DNA from 2 places in the Paenibacillus sp. FSL W8-0439 genome. Region 2 is predicted to be linked to the other one. Evidence: riboswitches for the same ligand, from Rfam matches in the RefSeq annotation. Region 2 holds a riboswitch; the other holds the start of a gene.
What was found. Region 2 has a riboswitch for cyclic di-AMP ahead of MKX36_RS06350 (hypothetical protein). Riboswitches for the same ligand answer to the same signal wherever they lie in the genome.
Positions count from the first base shown of each region.

Region 1 (7,375 bases), 1.6 Mb from region 2:
CTCGATAGGAGCCAGACCCCCGCAATGAATCGAACAGAGCATCCAGCACAGTTGCAGTTAAGTATCCTTTTAGAAAGCTGGAACTGTAATTTTGCTCGACATACTTTTTACTGTCGATTTCAATGAGTGTATCTTCCTTCTTAGCTGGATCTTGCTGCAAATGGTACCATTCATCGCTGTATACCAGAAACATCCGCTCATTGCTCTGAGGCGATATTTGTTCCGGTGTACGCTGTTCTTTCAATTCCTCCGCTACTTCGGGAACCGTTTTGCCTGCCGCCCGATATACGTACGAGGTCGAGTTTCCGCTACCACTAACGGATTCCAGCGGATACGTATCTTTCACATTTGGCGCCCCGCAGCCGCTTAGCACGGATACGAACAAGCTCAGCGCCACAATGACCTTTAATGCATATTGCCAGGTGCGTTTGCCCATGTGTAACCCTCTCCTAGCTAGCCCGAATAACCTTGACGTCTCCGGTAATCACTTCTTCTCCTTCATAAAGCATAAAGCGACCGTCCTGCCACTCTACCCGCAGTAGATGGTAATCATCAGACTGGTACTGCCAAACATGTTGCTCTCCCCCCTGCCGGAAAGGAGCACGGCCCATAACGGTAACATGCCCAAAATACTGTTCTTCCAAATGATACGTTGTATCATCCAGTTCTAAAATGGTCGGTACTTCCTCCGGGTTGTCTAGTCTGCCATCGATGGCCTGATATAGTCCGAATTGCAGTGTTTCCCGTTCCTCAATATGAAGATAACTCACTTGATTACCATCCTGAAGCGTCAAAACAACGGCATTCCGAGCACGATTATGTACACGACCTACCACTTCATAGGTGACAAGCGACACTTCACAAATATCACCAGGATTTAAGTGAAGCATGCTTTTTTCCGCTTTCGGCGGTTCAGGCTTGGCAAATAGATTTGAAATTCGTTTCCATACACTCATGGTCATATTCCCTCCTTACTTTGCCTAGAAGCATGCTGTAATGATCAAGGCACCCACCAAATGCAGCGCTCCTGAGAACAAGCCGAAACCAATTTTACCTTCTTGGGTACCTTTATCCAAATCAAACTGTGCCCAATACCGCAACAGCAGACGCACAATCACCTCCAAAACAAGCAAGATGATAAAGGCAATCACAGAATACACAAGCGCTTCGAGCAAATTATTAGCTGTAGCAATTGAACCCGATAAAATGTATCCTTGTGCAATCAGCTTCATAATCATCCGGACTGTTACAGCCATATTTCCGGCTTTTACTTCGGCAAAATCCTTATACTTTGTAAATAAAGAATCGACATACATTAATACGAACAGCAAAATAGCACCTGCGCCCGTCCATACCAGCATCGCTTTCATCGTTTCTAAAAAATGCATTTGCTACCATCCTCCACATCTTCTTGACTACATATATTGATTTACGCCCCCAGGCAGGGAAAAGCGAAGGAGATAACGTTTCTCCTTCGCTTACTGAGCCATCACACTAGCGGCAATGCTTAAAAGTTCTTATTTATTTTCGTATTGTTTCAGCAAAGCAGCAAGTTCGTCGTCCACAGCACTTTTCTTATCCAGCTCTTTGAACTCTTCATCCAGCGATTTTTCCTTGGAAGCCATTTCGTTGCTCGCTTCAGCACGTGCTTCTGCTTGCAGCATTTTTTCCTCCATACGCTTTAATCCAGCAGTTGCCGTATCCGAGCTAAAACCATTCATCGCTTTGTTAATTTCGGTTTGCGCTTTAGCTGCATTATAACGGGCAACCAGTGTCTCGCGCTTGTTTTTCATTTCAGTCAGCTGTCTGCGCATTTCATCCAGCTTACCACGCAGGTTGTCAGCTGCAGCTTTGTTTTGCTCATAACCAGCTTGGAACTCGTTCATTTTTTGTTCGGCAGATTTCTTTTCTTCCAGCGCACGACGAGCAAGATCCACATTTTGTGCTTTTGCAGCCGTATGAGCCTGTTCTTCGCGTTTTTTCACCAAAGCTGCCTGTTCTTCGTATTGCTGTTTAAATCTCTTTTCAATAGCAATTTGAGCGGCTACCGCTTTCTCTGCGTCTTCCAGATCCTCTTGCATATCACGAATGTATTGATCCGTCATTTTAACTGGATCTTCTGCCTTGTCGATAATGGCGTTAATGTTAGACATCGTAAGATCTCTTAATCGTTTGAAAATAGACATGTGAAGTTCCTCCTAGAATTGAATGCTTAAATTTTAAGCTCTGTACACATGTTTACGCAAGCTTTGCAAAGAGGTTTCAAAAATATCTAAAAACCGCGTAGATAAGGCTCTGGAATATCCGCCTGTACTTTTAGCGCCCGTGATGCATGCAGCGCCCAATAGGGATCACGCAGCATGGCACGCCCTATGGCTACCAGATCAGCTTCATTGTGCTGAACGACTCGGCGGGCATCCTCATAATCATCCAATAAGCCGACAGCAATGACAGGCACATTCAATTTCTCACGGATGGTATGAGCCAAATCCACCTGATAACCAGCACGCGCAGACGGACCTCCGCTGGAACCAATCGGACCCTCACCACCAGAAGAAATATGGAAAATGTCTACACCCGCATCACGATATCGTTCCCCTATGGCTGCTATGTATTCAACATCATATCCGTCTTGGACATATTCTTTGGCAGATATCCGCATTAGCACAGGCATATCAGCAGGAAGTACCTCTTTAACAGCACGTATCACCTCAACACCAAACAGTGATAAATCCTGCCCATACTCATCTTCTCGGGTATTGGTTAAAGGAGAATGAAATTGATGGATTAGATAGCCGTGAGCGCCATGAATCTCTACCGTGTCAAAACCAGCTTCTACCGCCCGACGCGCCCCCTCTTTGTAGGCAAGAACCAGTTCCTTGACTTCTGCTCGCGTCAAAGCGTGCGGCTCTTTAAATCGTTCACTAAAGGGGATCGAGGACGGGCCTACAGGTGGCTCAGCATCTTCAGCCTTGCGTCCGGCATGGCCTAATTGAATGGCAATTTTGGCACCATACTTGTGGACTTCCTCTACCATTTTACGATATGCAGGAATATGTTCATCACTCCAAATGCCCAAATCACGATCCGTAATGCGCCCATCCGGATGAACCGCTGTCATTTCCACAATTATGAGTCCAGTCCCTCCTACCGCGCGACTCACATAATGGACATAATGCCAATCCGTCGGTTTGCCGTCCTTGGCCTCCACGCTGTATTGGCACATTGGGGGCATGACAATCCGATTTCTTAAAGAAAGCCCCTTTAATTGATAAGGAGTAAACAAGTCGGTCACTTTTATCCATCCTTCCCTCAATTCCAAGTCTGTAGCATTATGAATAGCATCCCCATTATACACCAGCTGTCACGGTATACCGAATCCTTTGTAAGGCTAAAACTTACGAAAATGCTCCAGTTTTCGTTCATGTTTAAGAGAATATGCGCGTTTACTTCGTCATCTTCACGGATATCCGCTTCATGATGTGCTTCTCTTCAGTCGTGTAGGACTTCACTCAATCACCAGCATAATTTTAATAGGACAGGTACATAATAGCTGAGAGCACCACTAGGTACCACTGCACGGAAAGGGGGAATACAAATGCGGTACAGGGGAGTGTTGCCATGTTTAGCACTGTTACTAGCATTTTCAAGTTTTCCCGTTCACGCTGACACGCCTCCCAACATCGGAACGCCCCATCCCAAGGAAGCTACTGTCGCTACTTCGGTATATCAAAGTAAAGATCGAGCTACTCCAACATTAGCGATGCTACGAAAAAAGCATGCGGACATTTTTAAAATGTGCGGCCCGCACACCCGCCAAATTGCCTTAACCTTTGATGATGTGCCCGATTCAAGGTATACGCCGCAGGTTTTGGACGTATTACACGCAAACGGTATCAAAGCTACGTTTTTTATCGTCGGCCATCGTGCGGAAAAGCATCCGGGGATCATACGCCGCATCATCCGCGAGGGTCATGCTATAGGAAACCATTCCTATACTCATCCGGATTTCAGGAAGGCCACACCAGAACGCTTTCGCCACCAGATTACAAAAACAGAACGCATTTTAGAAGCCAGCGCAGGTTTTCGGCCCAGATTGATACGACCACCCTATGGTGAAATCACGGAGCCTCAAATTCAGTGGGCGCGTCGTCATGGGTACATGATCGTCAATTGGAATGTGGACTCTCTAGACTGGAAGGGATTAAGCAAAACACAGATTCAGCGTAACGTGATCCCGGCTACCAGACCTGGCTCCATTATTTTAATGCATGCAGGTGGAGGTCAAAGTTCCAACTTGCAAGGTACTGTCCAAGCTTTGCCGGGTCTAATCCACTCTTTAAAAGCTAAGGGCTACAAGTTTGTCACAGTCCCCCGGCTACTTCACACATCGGAACGAAAATAACAGTATGTCTAAGCCTCGTATATACCAACAACGTAAAAAGGCTGCCTTGACGAGCAGAATGCTTCTGCTTGTAAGACAGCCTTTTTTAGCGATAAACGACCGTACTGATAAGAAGTCGTCCCAGTTATATGTTGTGTGCTATAATATTAAGTTTACATAATATATATTATGTTTAATGAAATCAAATATATGCACAATGCTATTTATCAATAACGTACAGTTTCACATTTTGGAAGCCGAAGTCGTTCACGAATGATTTGTTGCCAGGGATAAAGATATCAATCCGCTTTCCGGTAATAGCGCTGCCCTGATCACGGGCAACGGCTACAAAAGAATGGTCTGGCAAGCCGGGATGGGAATAGCCTGTAACTAGCACCTTTGTTCCCATAGGAATGACTTTCGGGTCTACTGCAATTGTACCCAGTTTAAGCGGATTACCGTAGTAATCGACTGCACCCCATTTGCCATTTTCATCAGCTGCGGCTGAATATGCTGTTGCTTTAACATCAACAACTTTACTGTAATTGAATGTTTTGCCCCATGCTTCAATTGTTGGCCTCTCATTCGCTGGTGCTTTCTCCGTAAGAAGCTGTGGTTTCGAATCCGAAGCCGTCTTCACACTTTTTTCGTCTGGCACTTTAATTTGTAGACCTGCATATATGTTGTTGGACGCAATATCCGGGTTAGCCTTCGTCAAGTCATCTACCGATACCCCATAACGTTGAGCAAGCAAAAAGAAAGTATCGCCTTCTTTGGCAGTATGAAGCGAAGCAGCATTTGCTACTCCTGCTGTCTGTGCCAATCCTGCAATCGCTGCGGCAAGCACCGCAAATTTCATGGTTTTTCCAATATGTTTTAAGTGTTTCAAAGATATGTACCTCCTCTGTTATGCCTGCGAAGTTAGCTGTCGGATTCGGACTCAGGAGAAGCCCTATGCTTGTGCAATTCACCCCTAGGCATATTCCACAACATCTATATGACGCATTGGAATAATTGCCGTTGTTACGTCCCCCGCACTTCCCATGGTTTGAGCCCAGCACCTGAGTAATTGTTATCATTGCTGCTGCCCCGGTAAGTTTTGGCTTACTGCATAATATCACAATTTTGTAACCTTATCTGCATGAAAATGTTGGGAACCTTGAACATCATACTATATCCATTACAATTTTGTCATCAAAAATCGGTTTTTTGTTACGAAAATATGGAGATATGGTGACAAAAGGAGAAAAGCCCTCCGTGAAATATCATCACGAGAGGGCTTTGTCAATAATTCATAAAAGCATTTTCTTACAGCACTTTAGCCAGAAAATCACGGGTACGATCATGGCTTGGAGTTCCGAAAACTTGCTCCGGCGTACCTTGCTCTATAATTTGACCGTTGTCCATAAAGATGATTCGGTCTCCTACCTCACGAGCAAAGCCCATTTCATGCGTCACGATCACCATCGTCATGCCGCCTTCAGCGAGCTTCTTCATCACATCCAGAACCTCTCCAACCATTTCAGGGTCCAGGGCAGAGGTAGGTTCATCAAACAGCATTACGTGCGGCTGCATGGCGAGAGCACGTGCTATCGCTATACGTTGCTTTTGACCGCCAGATAACTGGTTCGGGTAGGTATTCTTCTTATCCTCAAGACCCACGGTCCGCAGGAGCTCCAACGCAATTTTCTCCGCTTCTTTCCCCGATTGCTTCTTCACCTGCGTTGGTGCAAGCGTCAGATTCTGCAGTATTGTTTTATGCGGAAACAGATTAAAATGTTGGAAAACCATCCCCATCTTCTCCCGAGTCGCATTAATATTATGACCACGGGCCGTAATCGGCTCACCCTCAAACAAGATTTCCCCTTCTGTTGGCTGTTCCAACAGATTCATACAACGCAAAAACGTACTTTTCCCCGAACCACTCGGGCCGATAATGACGACTACTTCACCTTTGGCGATATCTATATCAATGCCTTTTAAAATTTCATTCTTACCGAATGATTTACGCAGTTGTTTAACGGTGATCACTGGCTCTCAACTTCCTTTCCCATAAACCCAACAGCTTAGATAAGCTGAATGTCATTACAAAATAAATAGCGGCTGCGATTACGAATGGACTTAAGCCTTCGTAGGTAATATTCTTAATGACCTGGGCTTGATACATAATGTCCACCATCCCAATGGTCGAAATAATAGAAGATTCTTTAATGATCGTAATGAACTCATTACCAATAGCAGGCAATATAGATTTAAATGCTTGCGGTAAAATAACGTGACGCATCGCTTTGCCTCGTCCCATCCCGAGCGAGCGGGCAGCTTCCATCTGTCCACGGTCTACGGCCTGAATACCAGCACGGAAAATTTCAGCCAAATATGCCGAACTATTCAGAGACAACGTAATTATACCGGACTGGAGTGGCGTAAAATTAACACCTAACGTCAAAGCAACTCCGTAATGAATGATCATAAGCTGCACCAGCATAGGTGTGCCGCGCAGTATCTCTACATATGCGGTACCTAGCCACTCGATAATACGAATACCACTCATCCGCAGCAAGGATATGATCAGGCCAATAATGAATCCGAACAGTACTCCGAGCGCAGACAGCAATAGAGTGTAGCCGATACCCGTAGCGTAGAAACTGCGATATTTCAAAAATATATCTACAATGCTATTCGAAGAAACCTGTCTGTCAGCAGACAGTGCACTCGCTTCTGTAGAAAATTTCTCAATCGATCCGTCCGCTTTCAGGCGAGCCAACGTTTTATTTACTGAAGCAAGCAATTCCGCATTTCCTTTACGGATGCCTACAGCAGTTTCTGCTCCTTCATCTTCAGGTACTGCTTTAGCAAGTGTTACGGTACCGTCTAGCGTGTATCCTTTAGCAACGGTATCTTCGATTACAACCGCGTTGATACGCTTGGTCCGAAGCTGGAGTACCAGATCGGATATTTTATCCAATGAGGTTACAGAAGCATTAGGCACTT
Region 1 covers NZ_JBBPAK010000001.1:3,130,931-3,138,305, forward strand. Annotated here, with positions in the region: gene MKX36_RS13290 (DUF4247 domain-containing protein) at 1-436, opposite strand, end outside; gene MKX36_RS13295 (DUF4178 domain-containing protein) at 450-956, opposite strand; gene MKX36_RS13300 (DUF350 domain-containing protein) at 981-1,388, opposite strand; gene MKX36_RS13305 (PspA/IM30 family protein) at 1,518-2,186, opposite strand; gene MKX36_RS13310 (NADH:flavin oxidoreductase/NADH oxidase) at 2,273-3,295, opposite strand; gene MKX36_RS13315 (polysaccharide deacetylase family protein) at 3,599-4,405, shown strand; gene MKX36_RS13320 (3D domain-containing protein) at 4,605-5,273, opposite strand; cyclic di-AMP (ydaO/yuaA leader) riboswitch at 5,280-5,449, opposite strand; gene MKX36_RS13325 (amino acid ABC transporter ATP-binding protein) at 5,693-6,415, opposite strand; gene MKX36_RS13330 (ABC transporter substrate-binding protein/permease) at 6,402-7,375, opposite strand, start outside.
Region 1: it holds a riboswitch for cyclic di-AMP, as region 2 does, so the genes downstream of both, MKX36_RS13320 (3D domain-containing protein) here and MKX36_RS06350 (hypothetical protein) in region 2, are expected to answer to the same signal.

Region 2 (7,375 bases):
ACTTCAAATGTTTCGCTCCGGCCCATAGGAGTAGATGTTAGCTGGCGACGATGCACATCGTGCACAGTGGCGCCGTTTGCCCCGATGACGGGAGTAACCAGCTCTGCTTCCTCTAGCTTTGTCCAGGCATCATAAGCGGCTCTGCCAGTGGCAATCGTCACTTGAACACCTTGCTGCTGTGCCTTGCGGATTGCCTCTGCGTTGGCTTTGCTTATTTTTCCTTCCTCGTTCAATAGCGTTCCATCCATATCAATCGCAAACAGTTTCATTTCTCTCCAGCTCCTGTCTTCTGATATCTCTGTTATACATATTGTGCCTAGTTAGAGCGATTGGCTTCAAGTTTATGAGGGGACAACAACTTCGATATCATGGTGTTGCAAAATTTCCAGCATCGCCGGTTCTGGTAAGCGATCTGTGATCACGATATTAACCTCAGACAAATCAGCAAAACGATACGGGAAATTGATTCCGAATTTCGAATGGTCCGCAAGGATGATCACCTGATCTGCCTGTTTCATCATCTGATGCTTCAGCATACCGTCCTCTTCATGAATCAGGCTTAGTCCGTGAGCTGATATGCCTCCAATCCCGATAAAAGCTTTGTCTACAAAATAGTGAGACAAAGTGGCGATTACGGACGAACCGTATACATATCGGTGTTCTTTTTGGAGGCGGCCCCCCAATAGATGAATGGAGACACCGTCTTTTCCAGATAGTACGTCAGCCTGATTGATTGAATTGGTGATAACCGAACATTCCTGCACATTCAGTCTTTCTGCACACGCCTGTACGGTGGTAGAGGAATCCAATATAATACGATCCTTATCTCGTACCATACTGGCAGCCAATTGTCCGATCACTTGTTTCTCCTCAGATACAGTAAGCAGTCTTTCGTTATAATTTCCAATTGGATCGTGATGCAGTTTAGGGAGAAGGGCACCGCCGCGGGTACGAATAATTTTTTGGTGCTCCTCAAGTTTTACCAGGTCTCGGCGGGCCGTATCCCGTGAAACATTAAAAATTTCGCAAATATCATCCACCGAAATACGCTTGTGAAGCTGTAAGTAATCAACGATTTTTAACATTCGTTCTTCCTGATACATAGAAAGCTCCTCTAATATATAATCATTTCGGTATCTCGTAAGTGATTATAAGTAAATGTAAGTGATATTGCAATCGTTTATCGTGATTTTTCAGGGTTTAGATGATAATAAATAAGTTAATGTAAGTAAATATGCATTTTACAATTATATAAAATAGCTTTTTTGAAAATTTTAAAAATAAGTATTGCCATTTACTATTCTATTTGATATACTCTTTCTTGTCGTCAAGTTGGTGTACATTCATAAGGCCCGTTGGTCAAGGGGTTAAGACACCTCCCTTTCACGGAGGTAACAGGGGTTCGAATCCCCTACGGGTCATTGTTGTCTTTACAGACTACATGTTGCATGCTTAAGGGGAATTCCTGAGGTCTGATCTAATGGCGGACAGCTAGGATGAACAGCATGAGCCATTAGCTCAGTTGGTAGAGCACCTGACTTTTAATCAGGGTGTCGAAGGTTCGAGTCCTTCATGGCTCACCATTTATATTTTGTTATGCGGTCGTGGTGGAATGGCAGACACGCTATCTTGAGGGGGTAGTGAGCGTACGCTCGTGGAGGTTCGAGTCCTCTCGACCGCATCAATGGAATAAACGGAAAAGTCTCTCGCGTTAGAGGCTTTTTTTATTTGTGCATGGATGCAATTAAACAATGATTATGATGAAATAATGATTCCATAGTATAATATAACGCCATAATGTTATAGAATAATAAATATATAAACTTATGAAGTGACGGTGAAAAATATGGACACTCAACTGTTAGGAAATATATCAGAAAATATTTTGGGCTTGTTTCCGATTGTGAAGAAGAAATTTTTCACCTACGGTCCGCTTGATTTTCCGTTGCATTTGTCGCCTAATAACTTTCAGGTACTCTTGCTTCTGCGTGAAGTGCGTTCGTCTACGGTATCCGATTTGTCCAAACAACTAAATGTCTCTCGTCCAAACATGACTCCTCTTCTGGATAAGCTGGTGGAGCATGGGTTGGCTGACCGCCAATCGTGCGACTCGGATCGTAGAGTCGTGAACGTAGCCATTACAGAAGAAGGCGACGCTTTTTGTGAACAGGTGTTTCATACCTTCTCTAATAAAATTCAAGAGAGACTGGTGTATCTGCCGGAAGAAGATTTATTGCACTTAAGTGAAACGTTGAACGAATTGAAGCGGATTTTACTTAAAATCGACAACTCTGCTACGTGATTGGCGTAAGCGAACTGACTTAAAGACCGCCCTTTCTTCGGAAAACAGGCGGTTTTTGTTGCATATTGTGGTATAATGAAAACCAACATACATAATTCGGTAATTTTAGCACACGTGATCTTTGAAAAGGGAACAAGGGACATGATATCGTTATTTGGAGAGCCTGCTAGGGAGGAAGGAACTTCTATGCAATCTATTTACCAACGCATTGAGGAGCTCATTAAGGAACGAGGTATGACGAAAAAGGCGTTTTGCCAGCAGTTGGGCATTAGTACAGGGAACTTTGGAGATTGGAAAAGAGGAAAAACGACACCAGGCACGAATAAACTCATAGAAATCGCTTCTTTTTTTGACGCTAGTCTGGATTGGATTATGCTGGGTCGAGACGTGCAGAGTAAGGTGCTGAAGGAGTCGCAGGACCCTTATTTTTTTGGAGCTTCAGGGCAACTGAATTGCCAGGGGGGATCGCTAAGTGAGGCGGAAAGAGATTTTATACTTGAGTATATTGAATTTACCCGCTTTCGTAAAGAGAAAAACCAGCCCAATTCAACTACTGATTAATGTTTGCTGTGGGATTTGATAAGGACATTCTAATGTGTACAATTGAAAATTAATTAGAAAAAGCTACAGTGTCGGAGGGGAAACGTTGTGGGAGATCAAACTATTTATCAGCGGATTGAAGCTTTAATTAAGGATCGAGGAATGACCAAGAAGGCATTTTGTGAAAAGCTTAAAATTAGCTCAGGGAATCTCGGTGATTGGAGAAGGGGAAAAACAACGCCAGGTACCGCCCATTTGATTCAGATTTCGGACTTTTTTAATGTATCGCTCGACTGGTTGATGAAAGGGATTAAGCCAGGGGAAGGCGTGCTTCAGGAGCAGAAGGCTGCTTATTTTTTTGGGGTGATGGGGCCACTGAATTGCCAGGCTGAAGATCTTGAGACAGAAGAACAGAACTTTATTTTAGAATACGTTGAATTTGCGAAGTACCGTAAGCAAAAAAGAGAGAAGGACAAAACAAAACTTGAATAATCTATGGCTAAACGCCTGGGTGATAACCCGTAAAACGAACTGAGGGTTCGGTTTACGGGTTTATTTGGTTTCCTGATAATATGGCGACGCATTGGTTGCTGAAATGCTTGTTCGGTTTAGTGTGGTGTCGCCTCCTTATAATCGTTATCGTCGATATTCAGAATTGCAGCAACTTGTTTTCTGTACCTTTGTGCTTTGCGGGTGCCGTGAATCAGATTGGACAAGCGTGAAGGCGGAATATTATGTGTCTCGCAAAATGTTTTCTGATCCAGCCGAAGCTCGACAAGCCTTTGTTTGATGGCCCACCCGAAGGAGGTGACAGGCATTTTGTTGTTCAAGAGAAATCGCCCCTTACGGATTCTTACGGAATAATTGGTGTGATATAATAATCATCAGTAAACATGTTAGAATTAACCATCTAAAACTATGATACACTTTTATACGTGTTTATACAATCTTAAATACGGTATTTTGTTAAAATAATTACTTAATTAAGTGCAAAAAGTGAAAATAATCCGACTATGGTCTGTTATTGGTGTGAATTTGGGATACATGAATAAAAATACTCTGCCGCTTGAGAAAAGGGCAGAGTATTTTTATTGTGACTGCTAGATTGGTAAACGACGCATCAGAGGGATGCTGGAAGGTGTTTAAATAGGACGGAGGAGGAAAAGGGTCTGGATGCATTCAATTGGCTGCTATGGCTCATATAGGGTGGCTGAGTGATATAGGAGCTGGTCCGATGGCTGTGGAAAAGATGGCGCTGATATGAGCTTGGCGTAGGTTTGTTAATCTTCTTCCAGGTGGTAAGCAACTCGCTGGTCATATGATCGATAAGAGGATTTTTTTCCTCATAAGGAGGATTGAGCAGTCTAAAGGCATCTTCGATACAGAAGGATACCGCTGTGGCAAAATAGCCGTGAATGGTCTGTTCTATATCGCTTCCGAGGAGGGAGTTAATCCAAGTGTGGACAGTAGCGAGTGTGCCAATTGCATTGTATTGAGTGAGTGTGTCTTCCAGTTGGTCAAATGCGAGCCAAGGATAAAGAGCCTTGGTGAGCTTGAGCAGTCGCTGGCCAGAAAGTCGCGACTCTTTTACATGCTGCGAGGAAGGATGTTGGGTGTGCAACATTTTATCAATAAGGGCGATCCGCCAACCGTCATTCTGCTGGATGGCTGCATACAGACTTTTAATGGCCATGCCGTCAAGGGTTGTGATTTGAGGATACCAATCGTCTCGCATGTAATGTTTCAGATCCTGAAGACTGTTCAGGTGTTCGGCGCGGAAACGCTCCTCCAATCCGTAGAAACGGGTGAAACCACCAATAGGTAAGGAAGGGTCCAACAATAATGCGTAGTTTAGCAACCGGTTACCTTTATGCAGGACGGTTCGCCTCCTTGAAGTGAATATTTGTGTGATGTTATTTGACTTGAATATTGATTTGTAATAAGAAATCGAACATTTATGTAATATATTTTTACACTTACAGCTCTATTGTGTCAAATTAAATAATTTTATTGCTTATATATGTTATATAAAGTTACATTAAAAATAATTATAATATTCTTGTTTACAAATTGTTGCTGAGAGAGTATAATAAATCTGTTGCCTCAATACATTATGACATGCGGTCGTGGTGGAATGGCAGACACGCTATCTTGAGGGGGTAGTGGGCGTACGCCCGTGGAGGTTCGAGTCCTCTCGACCGCATTATATGCAGTACCCAGTTGAAAAAGCATCCTGACACGTTTTACGTGAAGGGATGCTTTTTTTGTTAAATACTTTTCGTCATATCCTCCCGTCACAGAAGCGGTCGTATGGACAACGGACCGCTCGTTAACTGTAATGCATAAAGATTGTCAGTTTTTCTGCAAAAGCTTCTTAATATCTCCTACAAGCTTGTCTGGAGTGGTTTGCGGCGCATAACGCTTAAATACGTTACCTTCTCGTGTAATTAAGAATTTAGTAAAATTCCATTTGATCGCTTTGGAGCCTAATACGCCTGGAGCAGTGTGGGTCAGGTAGCGAAATAGAGGATGTGCCTGATCACCGTTAACATCTGTCTTGGCGAACATGGGAAAAGTCACTCCGTAATTGAGTTGGCAAAACTCGGAGATCTCCTCGCTGGAACCCGGCTCTTGTTTGGCGAACTGGTTGCTGGGAAATCCCAAAATTTCGAGCCCCTGTTCATGATACTGGTCATATAGCTCTTGTAGCGCCTTGTACTGGGGGGTTAACCCACATTTGCTGGCAGTATTCACGATAAGAAGAACTTTCCCTTCGTATGTGGATAACGGAATTTGTGCCCCTTGTAGGGTCTGTGCATCATATTTATATACGCTCATGATATCCCTCCTAATTCAATATTCTACAATTAAATTGTGAACAATTCAACAAGGGGTTGCAAGTCCAGAAGAGTCTACAGACATTGTGCATTGTAAAATCGTCTTTTGTTCAAAACGGTAAATCGCACTTCAAATGGAGCAAATTGAGGTGTTTCTTCTTATAAAAGAGGGTTCATTCGATAATTATCTAGTACATATAGCGCATTTTCTTTCTTTTTTATAAATAAAGGGCAACCGTACCATACCCTACGCCAATATTGACATGCCTTTCATTTTCAAAAAGAGGTGAAATACAGAGTTTTAGAGAGATACGAGAAGCATAGGTTGGTTGTAAGCGTTATCCTTAATCTTCTATGCTCTAAAGGGTGATTTATAGCCTTGCCGTTGAGCTTTACAGTCTTCCTTGCACGGGTGTATGATTCAAGACGTAATTTCAAATTAACAACAATGAAGCAACAACGAATTGTCTAAAGCGCTGAATTTTGCAGTTGCAAAAGCGGGGGAACCAACGAGTATATACGGCTTTGCAAGCCGTGTGTCTCATGGGGTGAATTTTCCGGCCAAGTGCCGTAAATAGGGCGACTCTCACGTCCGAATCCGACAGCTAACCTCGTAAGCGTACAGGGAGAGGCAACAAACCGCCGTGTGCAGCCATGGTTTATTTTATCATGGAATGTATGAAGCCGGAGGAAGCCTTTTTCCTTCGGCTTCTTTTTGTTGTCTTTTTATACCGGGAGAGGAGCTACTGATGGAAGGTCGGTTAATTATTGTCACTGCACCGAATGAAGCGGGCAGAAGTTTTGTGAAATTGCTTATGTTCAAAAAATTGGCGTTTGCAGTTCTCACAAATAGCACCCAGGAGGAACGACAGCTCAAAAAAATGGGTGTGGAGCACATTGTGCGCATCAATACGATGCAAGCGGGAAAATGGAATTTTCCTAAAAAAGAAATTGGTAGTGTGTATTTGTTTGAAAACAGCTTGAATCTAACTTGCCGTTTCCTGCAAATATGTCGGCCACTAACATCAGAATTGATCTATGTTATTACGCACGGCTGTAATCCACAAGGAATTTATCGGGGATTGGGAGCGGACCATGTGATCTACACATTGAACGGAGAGGTGGGTTTCCTGCTGAACGGATAAGCACTTATAACATAGCTGGTTTATGATTTTATGATGGAATCAAAAGGGCAATCTGAAAAGCGATACGGAGGGTATGAACATGATGGATTTATACATGCTGCTCGTAATGGCTGTGAGTTATGGAGTGATACTGCTGTTTGTACGCTGGTGTGATGCGCAGACCTCAAAAGGAGGGCGAAGAGGATGATCGTTGTGCTAGGACTTACGGCTATTGTGTTCGTGTATTTAATCTACGCACTCCTGAATCCTGAAAAATTCTAGTCAACTATAGGATCGAGCAGGCGGGAACAGCAGATCAAGAATGCAGCATCAGAGATGCAGATTTTCGCAAACGTGTGCACTCAATGGATGGTCTGAATCAGGTCTGTTGTTCCAAATGCAGGAGCATTTTAAGGAGGAATAGAGGATGGAGCTACTGCAAATTGGGATTGTGATCATCATATTGTTGCTCTTGGTAAAGCCGATGGGCACCTATATGTATCACGTATTCTCGAATGAACCGAATCGGACGGATCGGATTTTTGGTGGAACGGAAAAGCTGATTTATAAGG
Region 2 covers NZ_JBBPAK010000001.1:1,484,605-1,491,979, forward strand. Annotated here, with positions in the region: gene MKX36_RS06290 (Cof-type HAD-IIB family hydrolase) at 1-269, opposite strand, end outside; gene MKX36_RS06295 (DeoR/GlpR family DNA-binding transcription regulator) at 342-1,103, opposite strand; tRNA gene MKX36_RS06300 (tRNA-Glu) at 1,350-1,421, shown strand; tRNA gene MKX36_RS06305 (tRNA-Lys) at 1,508-1,583, shown strand; tRNA gene MKX36_RS06310 (tRNA-Leu) at 1,599-1,681, shown strand; gene MKX36_RS06315 (MarR family winged helix-turn-helix transcriptional regulator) at 1,847-2,302, shown strand; gene MKX36_RS06320 (helix-turn-helix domain-containing protein) at 2,489-2,863, shown strand; gene MKX36_RS06325 (helix-turn-helix domain-containing protein) at 2,951-3,334, shown strand; gene MKX36_RS06330 (Rha family transcriptional regulator) at 3,451-3,672, opposite strand; gene MKX36_RS06335 (urease accessory protein UreF) at 3,963-4,700, opposite strand; tRNA gene MKX36_RS06340 (tRNA-Leu) at 4,963-5,045, shown strand; gene MKX36_RS06345 (glutathione peroxidase) at 5,195-5,680, opposite strand; cyclic di-AMP (ydaO/yuaA leader) riboswitch at 6,144-6,315, shown strand; gene MKX36_RS06350 (hypothetical protein) at 6,429-6,824, shown strand; gene kdpF (K(+)-transporting ATPase subunit F) at 7,008-7,085, shown strand; gene kdpA (potassium-transporting ATPase subunit KdpA) at 7,231-7,375, shown strand, end outside.